Linked DNA regions of Azoarcus olearius. The protein of the gene in region 2 binds, or shares a complex with, the protein of the main gene of each other region. Links are inferred from orthologs where the notes say so. Each region holds a gene or a part of one and is shown on either strand. Other genes may lie near its edges.

Region 1 (3,314 bases), 1.9 Mb from region 2 along the record:
TATTCAGGACCATGCTCCGGGCAGGGAAACTGAGCGGCGGGGCCGGCCCTGCGGCCTACAGCCCCAGGCTTTCCCCCGCCCCCAGCAGCGTCGCCAGGCCCAGTACCGCGAAGATCGCCGCGGCGATGCCGTGCACCAGCTTCACCGGGATGCGGTTGGCGATGCGGTCGCCGAGCAGCACCGCCGGCACGTTGGCGATCATCATGCCCAGCGTGGTGCCCATCACCACCGCCACCAGCGCTTGGTACTGCGCCGCCAGCGCCACCGTGGCGACCTGGGTCTTGTCGCCCATTTCGGCGAGGAAGAAGGCGATCAGCGTGGTGCCGAACACGCCGAAGCGGGCGAAGGTGGCGTCGTCTTCCTCGAACTTGTCGGGAATCAGCGTCCAGATCGCCATGCCGATGAAGGACAGGCCGAGCACCCAGCGCATGACTTCCGGCGACACCAGCGAGGTGACGAAACTGCCGAGCGCACCGGCGCCGGCGTGGTTGGCCAGCGTGGCAACCAGGATGCCGAGCACGATGGGCCAGGGCTTGCGGAACTTGGCGGCGAGGATGAAGGCGAGCAGTTGCGTCTTGTCGCCGATCTCGGCGAGCGCAACGATGCTGGTGGAGACGAGGAAAGCTTCCATGCAGTGATGATCCCTGGCCGGTACAACCGATGACCACGCGCCTCCCCGGCCATACCAGAGGCATCGTGATCAAAGGTCTTGCCAAGTCCAGGAACCGCCTGCGCCATGGCCGGACGGCCAAGTGTGTTGACGCAAGCCCCTTCACCACGGTGAAGGGCGGCTACTCCCCAATGAAGGCGCGGATATTAGCGATGACGCGGTGCAGCGTCCAGCACCCGTGCGCAGCGGCCGGCGTGGCGCCGCGCACGGGCGGGCCTCAGGCGCCCACCCGGCCCTTGCCGCGCGCCAGACGGCGCACCACCGCGAGCATGCGGTCGATTTCCTCGCAGGTGTTGTAGAACGCCAGCGACGGCCGCACCGTGGTTTCGACCCCGAAGCGGCGCAGGATGGGCTGCGCGCAGTGGTGGCCGGAGCGCACCGCAATGCCTTCCTCGTTGAGGGCGCGGCCCACTTCCTCGGTGGAATACCCGGCGAGCACGAAGGACGCCACGCTGGCCTTGTCCGCGGCGGTGCCGATCAGGCGTACCCCGGCGATCGACGACAGCCCGCGCGTCGCATAGACCAGCAGGTCGTGCTCGTAGCTCGCGATATTCTCCAGCCCGATGCGCTCCACGTAGTCCAGCGCCGCCCCCAGTCCGACCGCGTCGGCGATGTTGCCGGTGCCGGCCTCGAACTTGTTGGGCGCGGGCTGGAACAGCGTGCGCTCGAAGGTGACGTCCGCGATCATGTTGCCGCCGCCCTGCCAAGGGGGCATCTGCTCCAGCAGCGCGGCCTTGCCGTACACCACGCCGATGCCCGTCGGGCCGAAGATCTTGTGGCCCGAGAACACGAAGAAGTCCGCATCCAGCGCCTGCACGTTCACCCGCATGTGCGACACCGATTGCGCTCCATCCACCAGCACCCTGGCGCCGGCAGCATGGGCCATGTCGATGACCTGCTTGATCGGCGTCACGGTGCCGAGCGCGTTCGACACCTGCGTCACCGACACCAGCCGGGTGCGCGGATTGAGCAGCTTCTGCAACTCGTCGAGCTTCAGCTGGCCATTGTCGTCTACCGGAATCACTCGGATCGTGGCGCCGACCTGGGCTGCAAGCTGCTGCCACGGCACGATGTTGGCGTGGTGTTCGAGCAGCGACACCACGATTTCGTCGCCCTCGCCGATGTTCTGCACGCCCCAGGTCTTCGCCACCAGGTTGATCGCTTCGGTGGCGCCGCGCACGAAGATGATCTCGTCCGCCGAACCCGCGCCAAGGAAGCGCTGCACCTTCTGCCGCGCCGCCTCGTAGGCGTCGGTGGCGCGCGCCGCCAGTTCGTGCGCGGCACGGTGGATATTGGAGTTTTCGTGGGCGTAGAAATGGGCCAGCCGGTCGATCACCGCCTGCGGCTTGTGGGTGGTCGCGGCGTTGTCGAACCACACCAGCGGCTTGCCGTTCACCCGCTCCTGCAGGATGGGAAAGTCGCGCCGCACCGCATTGACGTCGAACGGCGCCCGCGCGCTCGGCTCCGCCGCCGGCACCTTCGCCGCGTCGATGAAGTAGAAGCGGCCGCCCGGGTCCGCCTCCGGCGCATCCGCCAAGGGCCGTCCGGCGGCAATCTCCGCCAGCAGCGCCTTCAGCTCGCCCTCGCCCGGCAGCCCGAAGCTGCGCGCCACGACGCGGTTTTCCGGTAACGCGGGGGCCGCGCCGGCCTGCAGATACGGGCTCGCCTCTCCGATGAAGTAATACGGCGAACCCGGCACCGCCAGCGGCAGCCCCTCGGCCACACCGGCCGGCACCTGCGGCGGCGCAACCTGCGGCAGCGCGGCAGCATAGGCTTGCGGCACACCGAAGGCCCCCGCGCCGCCAACCGGGTCGACCGGATCGGACGCCACCGGGGCCGGCGCCAACCGCGAGCCGCCCTGGGCAAGGCTCAGTTCGGGCGCCGACGCCACCTGCGCCCGCACGGGGTCGGCCGGCGGCAGCGCGGCACCGGGCAGCGCGCGAAAGAACGCCGAGGCGAGCGCGCCGAGCGTGGCCTCGTCGGGCAGATCCGGCAGCGGCGCGCCGGACAGACCCTCGGCGCCCTTACTTGTAGGTGTCGGGATAGTCATGGTACTTGCCGACCTCCACGTCATCGAGAACCGCCAGGGCATCCGGCACCAGCACGGCCAGCGAGCAGTAGAGCGAGATCAGGTAGGACGCGATGGCGTTGCGGTTGATGCCCATGAAGCGGACCGACAGCCCGGGCGACTGCTCGCCCACCAGCCCCGGCTGGAACAGGCCCACCACGCCCTGGCGCTTCTCGCCCACACGCAGCAGCAGGATCTTGGTCTTGCCGCCATCGACCGGCACCTTGTCCGACGGGATCAGCGGAATGCCGCGCCAGGTGAGGAACTGCGCGCCGAACAGCGACACCGTGGGCGGCGGCACGCCGCGGCGGGTGCATTCACGGCCGAAGGCGGCGATCGCCAGCGGGTGGGTCAGGAAGAAGGCCGGCTCCTTCCACACCTTGGTCAGCAACTCGTCGAGGTCGTCCGGCGTCGGCGCGCCGGTCAGCGTCGAGATGATCTGCTCGTCGGCCACATTCGCCAGCAGGCCGTAGTCCGGGTTGTTGATCAGCTCGGACTCCTGGCGCTCCTTGATGGTCTCGATCGTGAGCCGGAGCTGTTCCTTGATCTGGTCGTGCGGGCTGGAATAGAGATCGG
Region 2 (3,014 bases):
GCGCAGGGCACGGAGAATCTCGGCGGAGACCTCCACCGGGCTCTTGACGCCCTGCACCGTGCGCAGCCGGACCATGCCCGGTGCGTCTTCGAAGTCGTAGGGCATGGCCTCGACGTAGGCGACGTCCTTCAGGCCGCGACCCATGAAGCGTTTGGCCGAGACGATGGTGTTCTTCGGATCGGTGGCCTGAAAGGGGGCCGCCGCGTGACCGACCTGAACGGCGCCGTCCGCGCGGTAGCGGACGATGGACGGCAGCATCGCGCGGCCCTCCTCGTCAGCAAGGCACACCGACAACCCGTTGCGGACGGTGGCGACCAAGGAGTTCGTCGTGCCGAGGTCGATCCCCACCGCGAGGCGGTGTTTGTGGGGCTCGGCGGACATGCCTGGTTCGGCGATTTGGAGCAGAGCCATGCTTTACGCGCCCATCTAGTTTTCGAGCGCCTCAAGGGCGTCGTCGATCTCGTGTTGTAGTTTCTCGATGAACATCAGGCGCCGCACGGTTTCGGCGGCCGCGGGGTAATCACCCGCATCATCGAGCGCGTCGGCGAGTCCGGCGTGCACCTCGCGCGAATGCTGGCGCAGGCGCAGATGAAGCTGCTCCAGCTCATCCACCTCGCCGGCCGCGCGAGCTTCCTCCACCGCTTCGCGCCACTCCATCTGCTCCATCAGGAACTCGGGCGACATCGCGGTGTTGGTGTCGACGGCCGCATCGACGCCGGCGAGTTCGAGCAGATACTGCGCGCGGCTCAGCGGTTTGCGCAGCACGCGAAAACCTTCATTGACCCGTGTGGCCCACTGCATCGACCTCCGCTTCTCGACGTCCGGCAGGTGGGCGAAGCGGTCCGGGTGGACCTCGCCCTGCAGGCCGTGCCACGCCGCCTCCAGCGCCGACTCGTCGATGCGAAAGCGGCGCGGCATCCCGAACAGCGAGAAGTAATCCTGCTGCAGATCGATGGCCATGCGTTCAGACGTTAAAGCTCTCGCCGCAACCGCAGGCGTCTTTCACGTTCGGGTTGTTGAACTTGAAGCCTTCGTTCAGGCCCTCGCGCACGAAGTCCAGCTCGGTGCCGTCGATGTAGGGCAGGCTCTTCGGATCGACGATCACCTGCACGCCGTGGCTCTCGAAGACCAGGTCCTCGTCCTGCTTCTCATCGACGAACTCCAGCTTGTAGGCCATGCCGGAACAGCCCGAGGTACGCACCCCAAGACGGATTCCCAGGCCCTTGCCACGCTTGGCGATGAAATTCGCGACGTGCTTGGCCGCGCTTTGAGAAAGCGTCACTCCCATGCTCGACTCTCCTGTGATGGTCAGGCTTCGTGCTTCTTCTTGTAGTCCGCCACCGCGGCCTTGATCGCGTCTTCGGCCAGGATGGAACAATGGATCTTCACCGGCGGCAAAGCCAGTTCTTCGGCGATCTGGGTGTTCTTGATCTCCAGCGCCTGGTCCAGCGTCTTGCCCTTCACCCATTCGGTGACCAGCGAGGACGAGGCGATGGCCGAGCCGCAGCCGTAGGTCTTGAACTTCGCGTCTTCGATCACGCCGTCCTTGCCGACCTTGATCTGCAGCTTCATCACGTCGCCGCACGCGGGCGCGCCAACCATGCCGGTGGCCACGCCTTCGTCGTCCTTGCCGAAGGAGCCGACGTTGCGGGGGTTTTCGTAGTGGTCCAGAAGTTTGTCGCTGTATGCCATTTTGCTTCTCCTGCTTGGGGTTGCGGGCGGCTTAGTGAGCGGCCCACTGCACGGTGTTCAAATCCACGCCCTCCTGCACCATCTCCCACAGCGGGGAGAGTTCGCGCAGCTTGCCGATCTTCTTGTGGAGCAGATCGATGGCGTAGTCGATTTCTTCTTCGGTGGTGAAGCGGCCGATCGTGAAGCGGATCGAGCTGTGGGCGAGTTCATCGTCACGACCCAGCGCCCGCAGCACGTAGGACGGCTCCAGGCTCGCAGACGTACAGGCCGAGCCGGACGACACCGCGATGTCCTTGATCGCCATGATCAAGGATTCGCCCTCGACGTAGGCGAACGAGATGTTGAGGTTGTGCGGCACGCGGTGCTCCACATCGCCATTGACGTAGGTCGCGTCGATATCGGTCAGGCCGTTCAACAGCTTGTCGCGCAGGCGGCGGATACGGCCGTTCTCCTCGGCCATTTCTTCGCGGGCGATGCGGAAGGCCTCGCCCATGCCGACGATCTGGTGCGTGGCCAGCGTGCCCGAGCGCAGGCCGCGTTCGTGGCCGCCACCATGCATCTGCGCCTCCAGACGCACCCGCGGCTTGCGGCGCACGTACAGCGCGCCGATGCCTTTCGGGCCGTAGGTCTTGTGTGCCGAAAAGCTCATCAGGTCCACCTTGAGCTTGGCAAGGTCGATCTCGACCTTGCCGGTAGCCTGGGCGGCGTCCACATGAAACACGATGCCCTTTTCGCGGCAGATCTCGCCGATCTCGGCGATCGGCTGGATCACACCGATTTCGTTGTTGACGAACATCACCGACACCACGGTGGTGTCCGGGCGCAGCGCCGCCTTGAAGGCTTCCAGGTCGATCAGGCCGTTTTCCTGGACGTCGAGGTAGGTCGCCTCGAAGCCTTCGCGCTCGAGTTCGCGCACCGTATCCAGCACCGCCTTGTGCTCGGTCTTGAGGGTGATGACGTGCTTGCCCTTGCTGCGGTAAAAGTGCGCGGCGCCCTTGATCGCGAGATTGTTCGACTCGGTCGCCCCGGAGGTCCACACGATTTCCTTCGGGTCGGCGTTCACCAACTTCGCCACCTCGTCGCGCGCCTCTTCAACCGCGCGCTCCGCCTCCCAGCCAAAGGCGTGCGAACGGCTCGCCGGGTTGCCGAAGTGTTCGGTCAGCCACGGAATCATCTTCGCCGCCACGCGCGGGTCGACCGGCGTCGTCGCCGAGTAGTCGAGGTAGATCGGAAACTTCAACATGGGGTCACTCCGTTAGCGATTCGTCTTTTCATGTCAGACCGCAAGCGCGGTCATTTGTCTCAGTTCTGCCGCAAGCACG

What was found.
Region 1: the proteins of iscU (region 2) and dqs_RS01880 are in contact, whole or in part, in a solved structure (PDB 5XT5), measured with the Bacillus subtilis proteins. The link is inferred for Azoarcus olearius from one-to-one orthologs.

The regions. Positions count from the first base shown.
Region 1 is NZ_CP016210.1:403,585-406,898, reverse strand. Bases 305-3,303 are described here. They hold dqs_RS01880 (family 2A encapsulin nanocompartment cargo protein cysteine desulfurase), read right to left. Parts: upstream 2,721-3,303; coding sequence 888-2,720; downstream 305-887. Other genes in these bases: dqs_RS01875 (family 2A encapsulin nanocompartment shell protein), read right to left, coding at 2,695-3,303; dqs_RS01885 (TMEM165/GDT1 family protein), read right to left, coding at 305-631. Also shown: more of dqs_RS01885, read right to left, coding at 56-304; more of dqs_RS01875, read right to left, coding at 3,304-3,314. UniProt on the Bacillus subtilis protein: Type II cysteine desulfurase that acts as the initial step in the SUF-like Fe-S cluster assembly pathway.
Region 2 is NZ_CP016210.1:2,316,519-2,319,532, forward strand. Bases 1-2,699 are described here. They hold iscU (Fe-S cluster assembly scaffold IscU), read right to left. Parts: upstream 1,693-2,699; coding sequence 1,309-1,692; downstream 1-1,308. Other genes in these bases: hscA (Fe-S protein assembly chaperone HscA), read right to left, coding at 1-411; hscB (Fe-S protein assembly co-chaperone HscB), read right to left, coding at 427-960; iscA (iron-sulfur cluster assembly protein IscA), read right to left, coding at 965-1,288; dqs_RS10665 (IscS subfamily cysteine desulfurase), read right to left, coding at 1,724-2,699. Also shown: more of dqs_RS10665, read right to left, coding at 2,700-2,935; dqs_RS10670 (cysteine desulfurase family protein), read right to left, coding at 2,969-3,014. UniProt on the Bacillus subtilis protein: Part of the SUF-like system that mediates the biosynthesis of iron-sulfur (Fe-S) clusters. Acts as a sulfurtransferase and thus transfers sulfur from SufS to SufB.